DNA from 2 places in the Collinsella sp. AF11-11 genome. Region 2 is predicted to be linked to the other one. Evidence: riboswitches for the same ligand, from Rfam matches in the RefSeq annotation. Region 2 holds a riboswitch; the other holds the start of a gene.
What was found. A riboswitch is a leader RNA that binds a small molecule or an ion and turns the genes downstream of it on or off. The one in region 2 is predicted to bind thiamine pyrophosphate.
Positions count from the first base shown of each region.

Region 1: it holds a riboswitch for thiamine pyrophosphate, as region 2 does, so the genes downstream of both, thiC (phosphomethylpyrimidine synthase ThiC) here and thiM (hydroxyethylthiazole kinase) in region 2, are expected to answer to the same signal.

Region 1 is NZ_QSAS01000011.1:42,341-48,987, reverse strand. Features, by position in the region: gene DWV58_RS07545 (aminopeptidase) at 1-593, shown strand, start outside; gene DWV58_RS07540 (YaaA family protein) at 697-1,506, shown strand; gene DWV58_RS07535 (hypothetical protein) at 1,546-2,067, opposite strand; TPP riboswitch at 2,130-2,246, shown strand; gene thiC (phosphomethylpyrimidine synthase ThiC) at 2,238-3,572, shown strand; gene thiD (bifunctional hydroxymethylpyrimidine kinase/phosphomethylpyrimidine kinase) at 3,753-4,583, shown strand; gene DWV58_RS07520 (pentapeptide repeat-containing protein) at 4,639-5,250, opposite strand; gene DWV58_RS07515 (SGNH/GDSL hydrolase family protein) at 5,336-5,995, opposite strand; gene DWV58_RS07510 (TIGR02452 family protein) at 6,071-6,647, opposite strand, start outside.
Region 2 is NZ_QSAS01000002.1:185,164-191,810, reverse strand. Features, by position in the region: gene DWV58_RS02315 (5-methyltetrahydropteroyltriglutamate--homocysteine S-methyltransferase) at 1-20, opposite strand, end outside; gene DWV58_RS02310 (LysR family transcriptional regulator) at 176-1,072, opposite strand; gene DWV58_RS02305 (HAD-IIB family hydrolase) at 1,083-1,991, opposite strand; TPP riboswitch at 2,154-2,264, shown strand; gene thiM (hydroxyethylthiazole kinase) at 2,316-3,155, shown strand; gene DWV58_RS02295 (thiamine-binding protein) at 3,159-3,500, shown strand; gene DWV58_RS02290 (thiamine phosphate synthase) at 3,497-4,192, shown strand; gene DWV58_RS02285 (patatin family protein) at 4,294-5,163, opposite strand; gene DWV58_RS02280 (EAL domain-containing protein) at 5,488-6,647, shown strand, end outside.

The DNA of each region.
Region 1 (6,647 bases), on a different contig from region 2:
CCTACCCCTCCATGCTCGCTCAGATCAACGTGGCAGACGTCGAGCGCACGAGCATCACACTCATCGTCGACAAGGAGGAGATCGGTTCCGTGGGTGCCACCGGCATGACGAGCCGCTTCTTCGAGAACACCGTCGCCGAGATCATGACGCTCGCCGGCGAGGATAGCCCGCTGGCCCTGCGCCGCGCGCTCGCCCGCAGCCGCATGCTCTCCTCCGACGTGTCCGCCGGCTTCGACCCGGGCTACGCCGGCAAGTTCGAAACCAAGAACGCAGCCTTTATGGGTCGCGGCCTGTGCTTTAACAAGTACACGGGCAGCCGCGGCAAGGGCGGCTCTAACGACGCCGACGCCGAGTATGTGGCCCTCATCCGCGACATCATGGACGAGGCCGGCGTGGACTTCCAGACCTGCGAGCTCGGTCGCGTCAACGCGGGCGGCGGCGGCACCATCGCATACATCATGGCTAAGTACGGCATGAACGTCATCGACTCTGGCGTTGCCGTCCTGTCCATGCACGCCCTGTGGGAGGTCGCTAACAAGGCCGATATCTACGAGGCCTATCGCGGCTACAAGGCCTTCATCGAGCGCGCGTAACCAACCCTTCATCAGTTGCGGTGAAATACAGACTAAACTGGCCCATAAACGGCCAAAACAGACCGTATTCCACCGCAACTTCCTTTTTGGCAGAGGAGAGTCCATGCTGCAGGTCGTCATTTCGCCCGCCAAGCAGATGCGCGCGGCCCAAGATGCTTTTGAAGTCCTGGGCATTCCACCCTTTGCGCACGAGACGGCTCGCCTCCACTGCGCACTGCTAGATATCGAACGAAATGAAGGCAGCGGCGGCCTGCAAGCGCTATGGAACGTGAGTGACAAACTGCTGGGGCCTTGCCTCAACACCCTGCATGAGTTCGGGCCCATCCTGAAAAACGGCGATCTCGACAATCCCGAACTCGCCCGTCACCTCTCCCCTGCCGTCATGTCCTACCACGGCATTCAATACCAGAGCATGGCGCCCGAGGTGATGGATTCCGCGCAGCTCGCATGGCTACAAGACCATCTATGGATCCTCTCCGGCCTCTACGGGTGCGTTCGTCCCTTTCATGCCGTCGAACCGTATCGGCTGGAGATGGGCGCGAAGCTCGCCGTTGACGATGCCCGAGACCTCTACGCGTTTTGGAGCGACAAGCTCGCGCGGGCTATCGCCCCGGCGGACTCAAACACCACGATCGTCAACCTCGCCAGCGTAGAGTATGCCAAAGCCGTTCTGCCCCACCTCGCGGGCGACGCCACGGCCGTCACATGCCTCTTTGGCGAGGGTATCCGCAACGGGAAGCCCATCCAACGGTCGACCGCCAGCAAAAAGGCGCGCGGCTCCATGGTGCGGTGGATGGCAGAAAACAAGCTCGAGGATGTAAGCGGGCTCACCGCGTTCGACGTTGGTTATCGTCACTTTCCCGAGCTTTCAAATAAAAACACTTTGGTCTTCCTGAACGAACAGGCCTTGTAGGACCACCGCTACTTTGAATGTGCTACCTAGGCACGGCGTCTATTCCGCCAAGCCGTCAGCTTTGGCAATTTCATTTGTCGAGCCGTCCTGATAGGTAATCTTGACGTGCTCCACCTCGGACACTTTGACGCCCGACGGGGGCTCCAGGCGCCATTCCGTCAGCGCGATATCCATCGTCGTGGGCACGTCTCCTTGATTTTTGAGCTTCACCGTCAGCGTTTTGAGCGCCGCATCAAACGTCACGCGTTCGATTTCTTCACCTGGAATGGACCCACCACTCAGCTGCAGCTGCACAAACTCATCGCGCGGGTACCAATAATCGCCCGGAACGGCGAGCGTATTGGCATTACCGCCAGTACTCCTCACCGTCATAATCGGTAGGCTATCATCAACCTCGAACTCCCAGCCAGCGCCGCCGCGACCGCCAAACGTCCAAATACAAAAGGCAATCACCAGCACGGCAAGCACCGCAAAACCAATCGCGACAAGGCCATGGTGCGCACGGCTTTCCTCGGCCGATACATCCCATTGCGTCTCTCGATATAGATGCTTGTCTTCCATGTTCGCCTCCCCGCAGGCACGCTCGTTGGCCCAATCGTACCCATTCAGGCTATACTTGAGCCCATGACATAACGGGGGGCTTGCAGGACAAGACGGCAGGCTGAGATTGGGCGCGTCCGCCCTGACCCGCAAACCTGATATGGGTAATGCCAACGAAGGGAGCCGTGCCAATGAGCACACAGACCGAGCCCAAGCTCGTCACGCAAATCGACTTCGCCCGCGCCGGGCAGATCACGCCGCAGATGAAGGAGGTTGCCGAGCGCGAGCATCGCGACCCCGAGTACATCCGCGAGCGCGTGGCCGACGGCCGCATCGCCATCCCCGCCAACATCGTGCATATCAAAAAAGGCATGCGCGCCTTTGGCGTCGGTGAGGGCCTGTCCACCAAGGTCAACGTCAACCTGGGCATCTCGGGCGATAAGGCCGATGCCGCCGAGGAGTGGAAGAAGGTCAAGATCGCCGAGGACTTTGGCGCCGACGCCATTATGGACCTCTCCAACTCGGGCAAGACGCGCCAGTTCCGCCAGCAGCTCATCGACGAGACACCGCTCATGGTGGGCACCGTCCCCATGTACGATGCCATCGGCTACATGGAAAAGCCGCTGGTCAAGCTGACCAAGGACGATCTACTCGAGGTCGTGCGCGCGCATGCCGAGGACGGCGTGGACTTTATGACCATCCACTGCGGCATCAACAAGTCGGTCATCAAGACCTTTAAGGAGACTGGCCGCCTCATGAACATCGTCAGCCGCGGCGGCTCGCTGCTGTTTGGTTGGATGGAGGTCACCGGTAACGAGAACCCCTTCTACGAGTTCTACGACGAGGTGCTCGAGATCTGCCACGAGTACGACGTGACGATTTCGCTCGGCGACTCCTGCCGCCCGGGCTGTCTCTACGACTCCAACGACGCAACCGAGACCGCCGAGATGATCGAGCTGGGCAAGCTGTGCAAGCGCGCCTGGGCCGCCGGCGTCCAGGTCATGGTCGAGGGTCCGGGTCACATGGCGCTCGACGAGATCGCCGCCAACATGAAGCTGCAGAAGCGCCTGTGCCACAACGCCCCGTTCTATGTGCTGGGGCCGCTGGTGACCGATATCGGCGTGGGCTACGACCACATCACCGCCGCCATCGGTGGCGCCATCTCCGCGAGCTCGGGTGCCGACTTTTTGTGCTACGTGACGCCGGCCGAGCACCTGTGCCTGCCCAACGCTCAGGATGTGCTCGATGGCCTCATGGCCACCAAGATTGCCGCACACGCCGCCGACATCGCCAAGAAGGTACCGCACGCCCGTGACATGGACGACAGGATGGGTCAGGCACGCCGCAAGCTCGACTGGGACGCCATGTGGAAGTGCGCCCTCGACCCGGTCACCGGCAAGAAGCGCTACGAGGAATCCCCCGCCGCCACCGAGGGCACCTGCACCATGTGCGGCAAGATGTGCGCCGTTCGCACTGTCAACAAGGTGTTCGAAGGCACGACGATCGACCTCGGCATGGAGGACTAACTCGTCGCCACGATTGCTTTTGGAAGCACCGCGACGTCGACCGTTGTTGACGTGTGAACATTTTCTTGCATTTGCGTAAAGATTGCACCGCCCGCCCGGGTTCGACATAGAGTCGGCCCGGGCATCTTTATAATGCTAGCTTAAAGACCCATTTGATTCCGACCGAACAAGGGAGCGAACATGGATCGCAGCAAGGTACCTGCCGTCCTGTCCATCGCAGGATCCGATTCCAGCGGTGGCGCCGGCATTCAGGCCGACATCAAGACCATTACGGCGCACCGTCTGTATGCCGAGACGGCCATAACCGCCATCACGGCGCAAAACACCCTGGGCATCACCGCCGTGCAGAATATCTCGCCAGATATCGTCGCCGCGCAGATCGACGCCGTCTTTGACGACATCCGCCCGAGCGCCGTCAAGATCGGCATGGTTTCTTCTGTCGAGATTATCGAAGTCATCGCCGACCGCTTGAGCGCCTGGAACGCAACGAACGTGGTCGTGGACCCCGTCATGGTAGCCACCTCGGGCGCTCGACTCATTGCCGAGGACGCGGCCGAGGCGCTCACGCGTCGCCTGTTCCCGTTGGCGACCGTCATCACACCCAATATCCCCGAGGCCATGGCACTGCTCGACTACGAGGTCGATTCCGAGCGCACGCAGCAAAATGCCGCCATGCTCCTCACCCGCCGCTTTGGATGCGCGTCTTTGGTTAAAGGCGGACATCTTGTCAACGAGGCCAACGACGTGCTGGCGGAGCCCGCGCCGCTCGATGACGAGGGCAACCACCTGGGCGATCCGCTCACCACATGGTTCCGTCACAAGCGCATCGAGACCGGCAACACGCATGGCACCGGCTGCACGCTCTCGTCCGCTATCGCCTGCGCGCTGGCCCAGGGCATGGATCTTGCCGACGCCGTCAACGCCGGCAAGGCCTACCTAACGGGCGCCCTCGCCGCCGACTTTGACATGGGCAAAGGTTCCGGCCCCGTCAACCACATGTGGAATTACTAGCCCTGCAGCAAAACCACCACAAAGGGGACAGGCACCTTTGTGGTGGTTTTTCTTGTTACGGCCAATCGTCTGCGAGTTGGATGCCGAGCAAGCCCGAAAGTGCGAGCGCTTGTTCGGCATTGACTGTCAGGCCACGCAACTCACGGTAGTCACCCGAAACAACGGGGGCCTCAAACGTGCAGCGCGATACATCAACACCACATAGCGGTGTCTTGAACACATCAACTCGCGTCAGGTCGCAGCTATCCAGGCGCAGCTGCCCCAACTTGGCCCCCTGGAGCGCCGCCTCGGTCAGGCGCACATCGCACGCCGTGATGGGGCCAATGCGTCCCTCCGAAAGGTTCGCGTAGCTCAGGTCGCATGATGCAAACGAAACGTTCGACAGGCGCGCCTTGACCAAGTTGAGCCCCGGCGCCGAGCAATCAACAAAGTCGCATCGGTTGAGCCAGCAGCCTTCCATATTGCAGCGGATAAAGCGACAACCGCGAAATACGACGTCACGAAACGTCGAACCACTCCAGTCGACGCCATCGAATACGCAGGAGCGGAACACGATGCCGTCAAAGGTCGCACCGTTCGCCACGTCATAGGCGAGCTCCAGCTCCTCAAAAGCGGTATTTGAGACAAGCTCATCCCCCTCGGCAAACAGGTCAATGAGCTCATCCATGCCCATGTGGCAGCCAAGTCGCTCGTTTACCCGGGCAAAACCACCACAAAAGTGCCTGTCCCCTTTGTGGTGGTTTGGGGCTGCGCTACTCACCGAGCATCTCTTGGAGCTTGGCTGCCACGGCATGTCCCAAGCTCTCGTGGCTTTCGGGCATCATATGCAGATAGTCGATATCGCCCGGCTCGGCAAAGTCGGCGGCATTCAAAAAGTCGCAGCCAAGCTGCTCGGCTACGTGCGCGTAGTACTCGGCAAAATGCTCCGAGGCCTCGACGGAATGCTCGTCAAAATCGGTCATATACACATCGGCGATTTGCGGCTTGATCTTGATGGGAGCCATCAGCAGAATGCGCGGACAAGGCGCAGCGTCGGTCCACGAAAACGCGCGGACGGCGCGAATCAGCGCCATGGCGCCACGGGCTATATCGGAAGCCGTCACGTTAAAGACCGTCTTGCAGTCGTTGGTGCCCAGCATGATCACAATGGCGTCCAGCGGCTTATGGGCCTCGAGCAGCATCGGAAGCGCGCGAATGCCGTTGAGGTTAGTGTCCAGGTGGCACATATCGTCGCGCACCGTCGTGCGGCCGTTGAGCCCCTCCTCGATCACATGCCAGCCCTCGCCCAGGTCACGCTGCGCCACGCCGCACCAGCGCACATCCTGCGCATAGCGCACCGCGGTGCCGTCGCGCATACCAGCCGGATCGTAACCATAGGTGTTGCTGTCGCCAAAGCATAGAACGTTTTTCATCGTAAGCTCCCCACTCAATAAAAAGCCGACGGGAGCAGCCCACGTCGGCTCGGCATGTCGCATCACGCGCACAGTTTACAAGTATTTGCGCCAGTCGTCGTCATCCTCATCGTCCTCGGCAGCGGCCCGAGCCTGCTCGGCGGCACGGGCGGCCGCAGCGCGGGCGGCAACCTGGGCATAGGACTCCTCGTTGCACTCGGGGAAGTTTGCCAACACGTGCTCGAACTTGGCGAAGTCCTCGTCCCAGCGCGTAGAGGGCACAGCAAAGAAGACCTGCTTGACCTTGAAGTCGCCCGATGCGAGCTCCTTGCGGAAGAGCTCAGCCACGGCCTCGGCGTCAAAGCCGTTGTTGTCGCAGCCCCATGCGCCCAGCACGAGCTTCTCGCGACCCAACTCGTCGCAGATGGCGAGTACAAAGCGGATACGGTCGCGCAGGGCATCCAGCAGAGCATCGTCGCTCACGCGATACTCCTGGCGGGCGCGCTTAACGTTGGGCGCGGCGGCAACGATCACGTCGGCATACGCATGCACATGGTTGCGGTCAAAACGCACCGCAGGCACTACCAGCGCACGGTTGCGGTAGAGCTCGCAGTTGATATTGCGGCGACGGTTCTCGCCATACCACTTGCGCTGCTTGTCGAGCACGTTGTAC
Region 2 (6,647 bases):
GGTTGAATCGAAGTGCTCATAGATATCTCCCTTTGCATTGGTTGCTTTACTGGGACAGAGTATGAGCGCTCATATGGACATCGTAAAATATATGTTTATAACAGTTTGATATAGATGCTTCCTATATCAGTTTGGACTGCCATAAAGAGATTTGACCCGTGCAGAACGCAGCAATCTAGATGTGCTGACGAATCGCTTCGATATAGGCCTGCCCGTAGCGCGTAAGTGTCGTGTTCTTGCGCGTGATGATGCCGATCTCCATGTACTCGTCTACATCGAGCGGAATGGAGATAATGCCGGGGCCGTTAAGTTCATGGCTGATCACGCCCGAACAAACCGTGTAACCGTTAAGGCCCATGGCCAGATTGAACAACGTCGCACGGTCGCGCACGCGGATATTCTTGCGACGCTCAAAGGTCGAGGTCAGTTCCTCGGAATAATAAAACGAGTTATAGCTGCCCTGCTCATAGGACAGGAACGGGTAGTCTTCCAGATCCTCGAGCGTCACGCTGGAGCGGTCCGCCAACGGATGGTCGGCGCAGACGAAGACATGCGGCGTGGCACAGAAGAGCCCTTCGAACACGAGCTCGTTGGCCGCCAGCATGCGCTCGATGACCTCGCGGTTGTGCTCGGACAGATATAGGATGCCCAGCTCGCTTTTCATGTGCGCGACATCCTCGATAATCTCGTGGGTCTGCTCCTCGCGTAGGGTAAAGTCGTAGCGCGCGGCATCGAACTCGCGGATTACATCGACAAACGCATTAACGGCAAAGGAATAATGCTGGCAGCTCACACTAAAGTGCGGCACCTGCTCGGACGTGCCTTTGTACTTGCCCTCGAGCAGGTCGGCCTGGTCGAGTACCTGGCGCGCATAGCCCAAGAAGGTCTCGCCCTCCTCGGACACAATGACGCCCTTGTTGGTGCGCTCAAAGATGTGCACACCCATCTCGTTTTCGAGATCGCGGATCGACGCGGTAATCGAAGGCTGCGACACAAAGAGCCGGCGCGAGGCCTCGGTGATGCTGCCGCATTCGGCAACTTTAACGACATATCTGAGCTGCTGGAGCTTCATGATGGCCTCCCTAGACGTCCGCGATACCCGAACCCGCCGCATCTGCCTGACGCATAAACGACGGCATCTCCCCCGTCGCGGCGCAGGCGGCAATCTGATGCAGCGCTGCGGCAACCGCATCGTCTGCCGCAGCGCCGATATGCCAGCGTGCGGCAACCGTGACGGCCTCGTTGGCATTGGCGACCGCAACGGAGTTGGGAACGGCATCGATCATGGGCAGGTCGTTATCGGAATCGCCAAATACGGCCACCTCGTCGGGCGTTAGGCCCAAAGCGCGCGCCAGCTCCAGCGCAGCGCAGCCCTTGTCCCAACCAGCCGGAAGGATGTCGAACAGGCGCACACGGTTGTTGGGAAACACAAGCGAGAGCTCCGGCACCTCGGCGGCAACGCGCTCGCGTAGCTCCGCGAGCTCCTCACGCGAACGGGCGCTCCAGATATTCGCCTTGAACACCGGCGCATCATCGACGACAGGGCGGCACGGGGCCTCTTCGCCCTTGAGCCACGCATTGCCGCCCGATTCCATAGCGCGACGCACACGCTCGGCATCACGTGTCACGCAATAGGCATCGTTATCCCAAAAGTCATCACCTAAGCTGTAGACCTTCAGATAGGTATCGTCGGTTTCTTCTTCCAGATAGGCGGCTAAACGCATTAGTGCGTCGCTATCGGTCGCACGCGAGGCGACCGCCTCGCCGTCGACAAACATGACCTGGCCGTTACAGAATGCGCCGGTCGAATAGCACTCGGAACGATTTTTAAACATCCAGCCCATCGCAGACGGCTGACGACCCGAAACCGGACCAAAGTGCAGACCCGCCGCCTGCATGGCATGAATGCCCTCGATGGCATAGTCGCTGGCGCCGTCATGCCCGGCCGGAATCAGCGTATCGTCCATATCGGTCAGCACAAGTTTGATCATAAGGCCCCCTCGGTCATTCTTTATCCCGTCTATTGTACCGACCTGCCAAAAAGGGACAGGTTTATTTTGGCAGGTTTTATCTGGGGAAACGCAAAGCCCCAGTTGTTACCTGCCAAAATAAACCTGTCCCTTTTTGGCAGGTGCGCTAGTATAGGGTCAACAGATTCGATGCGGGAGTGCCGGCGGTGCAAACCACAAGGCTGAGAGGGCATGGGGCCCAATCCTTTGAACCTGTCAGTTAATGCTGGCGTAGGGAGCATGCCGCCTTTTTAGGGGCGCTGTCTATGCACAGCGCCCCTTTTCTATGCCAAGGAGGCATGTGCAGTGATCGATTCGAAACAGCTTAAGCAAAATGTGGTCAAGGCCGTGGGGGAGATTCGCGCCACCAATCCGATGGCAGGCTCCATCACCAACACGGTGACGATTGACTTTGTCGCCAACGCACAGCTCGCCGTGGGCGGATCGGCCGCCATGGTCTATCTGCCCGACGAGGGCGAGGCACTCGTTGCCGGCGGCGGCGCCATCTATCTCAATATGGGTACGCTCTTCCCCATCTACGAGCAGACGATTCCCCGCACGGCCAAGGCGGCACACGACGCCGGCAAGCCCTGGGTGCTCGATCCGGTGGGCCTGGGCATCGGCAGCCTGCGCACCCAGCTGGTAGGCGAACTCAAGCAGTACAAGCCCGCCATCGTGCGCGGCAACGCCTCCGAGATCATCGCACTCGCCGGCCTGTGGGGCCTTGAGGGCGAGGCGGCCGACCTGAGCCGCGTACGCGGTGTCGATACCACCGACACGGTAGACGCTGCCCGCGATGCCGCCGTGGCGCTCGCCCGCTACACCGGCGGCGCCGTTGTGGTCTCGGGCGAAGTCGACCTGATTACCGACGGCACAACCGTGGCCAAGTCCCACGGCGGCAGCCCGCTCATGTCCAAGATCACCGGTTGCGGCTGCTCGCAGGGCGGCGTGCTGGCCGTGTATGCCTGCGCCGCCGATCCGTTTACGGCAGCCGTCTGCGGTGCCGCCGTCTACAACGTTGCCGGCACGCGTGCCGCCGCTGTCGCCGATGCCCCGGCAAGCTTTAAGGTCACCTTTATCGACGAGCTCTACCGCGCGACCGCCCAGGACATTGCCGATAACCGACTCGAGCTCGAGGAGGCATAAGCCATGTCCGAGCCCGCAACCGATGCCGGCATGAACACACTCGTCGCCGTAGCCATCGCCCCGTGCGGCACCGGCGACGAGCTGTCCGCCGAGGTCGCCGAGGTCGTGCGCGTCATTCGCGAGAGCGGCCTTCCCAACCGCACCACCTCGATGTTCACCGAGATCGAGGGTGACTGGGACGAAGTCATGCAGGTCGTGCGCGACGCAACCTTTGTGTTGGCGAGCAAGGGCATCCGCACCGAAGTCGTGCTCAAGGCCGATATTCGACCCGGATTTACCGACACCATGACTGGCAAGCTCGAGCGCATGGAAGCGCAGATCAAAAAGCAGGAGGAAGCACAGTGAGCATCCGCGACAACCTTGATATCTCGGCCTATCTGGTACTCGGCCCCGAAAACACCCTCGGACGCCCCGTGGGCGATGTGGTGGCCCAGGCGCTCGACGCCGGCTTTACCTGCATTCAGGTGCGTTCCAAGGTGGCAAGCGCCCGCGAGATCATCGCACTGACGGGCGATGCCGCGCAGGCCATCGCTCAGGCCGGCAAAACCGGGCAGGTCGCGCTGCTGATCGACGACCGCCTTGACTGCGTACTTGCCGCACGCGAGCAGGGCATTGCCGTCGATGGCGTGCACGTAGGCCAGAGCGACATTCCCGTCGAGGTCTGCCGCAAGCTGCTGGGCCCCGATGCCATTGTGGGCCTTTCGGCCCGTTGCGAGGAGATGCTCGAGTACGTCAAGACCGCCGACATGAGCCTGGTCGACTACCTGGGCATCGGCCCGCTCCACGAGACCGAGACCAAGCGCGACTGCGGACGCGCGGCCGACGGCTCTATCATCACCAAGAGCTTTGAGGACCTTGCCGCACTCCACGCGGCAAGCCCCGTGCCCATCGTGGTGGGCGGCGGCGTTAAGACGGCCGACTTGCCGCAGCTTAAGGCCACCGGCGTCGACGGCTTCTTTGTGGTAAGCGCCGTCTGCAGCGCCGACGACCCCCATGCCGCAGCCAAGGAGCTTGTCGACACCTGGCAGCAGGCATAGGCATAGGCCGAACAGCTGATTCGCAGCCTCATATCTTCAGCAATGAAAAGCGCATCCCAGTTTGGGCCTCCATTCCGGGATGCGCTTTCCGTATGCGACCCTTACCCCGCCAGATACGCTTCCAACGCCGGCAAAGTCGCCTCTGCATCGTGGCGGCCAATCTGATAGATACGCTCAAGCTCATCGGGCTCGCGGCACAGCGACGGCACCTTTACCGATTCGCTCGGCCGCACCACAAAGACCTCGCCGGCAGCCTCGCGACGTGCCAGGTCATCAAGCGTGGCATTGTAGGCCTCATGCCGATGCTCAAGCGCCGCCACAAACTCCGGGTAGTGACGGAACACGCGCCGCAGCATGGGCATCACGCTGTTGGGCTGCTTCACAAAGCCCGCCGGCTGCGTGAGTACCACAATATTGCGGTCATACCCCTGCGCAAACAGCCAAGCACTGGGAATGGAATCGGCCACGCCGCCATCCAGATATTTATGCCCCTCAATGGCGACAGGACGCGTTGCCACGGGAATAGCAGACGACGCCCGAATCCACTCGATATCGCGCTCGTCGCCATACGGCAGATCGTGATAGACGGCCTTGCCCGTCTCGATATCGGTACACACGCACGTAAACCGCATGGGGCAGGCACGATATGTCTCCAGGTCGATGGGATCGCGCTCGATGGGCACCTCGTGATAGGCAAAATCTGCATTGAACATATCGCCGGTTCGCAGCCAGCTTGCTACACCCGCATAGCGCTTATCGGCGCAATAGGCCTTGTTGTAGCGAATGGCACGACCAATCTGGCGCGATTTAAAGTTGTAGCCAAACGCCGCGCCCGCCGAGACGCCCACCATATGGTCACAGGTCAGGCCGCACTCCATCCATACGTCGAGCACGCCCGCCGTATACATACCGCGGTAGCCGCCTCCCTCGAGCGCAAGCCCCGCCGTGGGCGTCGTATCTGGCTGTGCCATGCGACCATCTCCATCCCCGCAAATTTAAACGGAACAAGTATACCCGTCAACATATACCGCCCCAGTCGCATTTTCATCGAACATCGCATCGTCGCGCTACCGTTTGTCGAATAATAGCCGCCCACAGCATGTGCACCCCTATATAATTTTGTGCTGTTGTTTACATTACTCAGTAATTATCAGCAGCGAACACGAGCCGACAAATTGACCCAGCGGCGCAACAAGGCGGGAGCATGGATACACGCAAAGCGTTGAGCGACAACGCGTGTGCACAACGAGCTCGCCCGACGCAATCCGCCCCGACCCCAGAAAGCCGCCTACAGCATGGATACCCCCAGCAATTACACTGAAACGCTCGAAAAGACCGTCCGCGACCTTCTCAAGCGTCAGGAGGATCTGGTCAGGACCGCCTTTACCGACCAGCTTACCGGGCTTGGCAACCGCGGCGGCTTTGCCCGTTCCCTCGAGGAGCTCTGGGAGCAGGACACCCCCGTTACCATGGCGTACATCGATATCGACAATCTCAAGCACTGCAACGACGTCTTTGGCCATGACGAGGGCAACCGCTATATTTTGCAGGTAAGCCTCTATCTCAAGCTGTATATGAAGGTGGACGAGGCGGCATTTCGTCTGGGGGGCGACGAGTTCGCCATCCTATCTACGATTGCGACCGAGGACGACCTTGCCGAACGTCTGGAACACTGCCGAACGGTACTGCTCGAAAACAACGCTTCCAAGATGCCTCACTCGTTTAGCTACGGAGTGGCACACGCCGACCCCGCCCTGGGCGAAGCCCCCAATCGCTTGACGAACGATGCCGACCATCGCATGTACGACTACAAGCTACGTCATGCCGTGCACCTTGATCGACGCAATATCGCACAAGCCCACACCGACGACTTCGAAATAAGCGATCGCATTTTCGACGCCCTTTCGATGCTCAACGAAGGCCGATATTTCTTTATCGAGAACTTGGACAAACATCGAACCCTTTGGTCACAAGGCGCCTTGCGCGATCTTGGCCTTCCTTCGGAGCATATAGACAACTGCCACGATTACTGGAAAACGCGTGTCCATCCCGATGACCTTGAGGCCTATACCAACGACATCGACCAAATCTATGACGGCTCCAAACATCGCCACGTCATGCAGTACCGCGTGCGCAATGCCGCCGGCGACTACATCCTCGGCCGTGCTCGCGGGTTTCGTATCGACGGCGACGGAAATGTCCCCTCGCTCTATGTCGGCGAGCTCGTCAACCACTCGCTTGCCGAGACCGTCGACGCCGCCACGGGTCTCGGAACGCAGCGCACGCTGATCAACGCTATCGATGCCTGCCGTCGCGACCGTTGCGAGACGGGGCTTATAGCAGTGCGCGTTCGCGGCACGGCCAAGCTCAACGAGCTCTACGGGGCCGAGGCCGTCGACAACATGCTCGCCGAATACGCAGGCCGCATGCTGTCGATTACTCGCGGCAGGAGTCG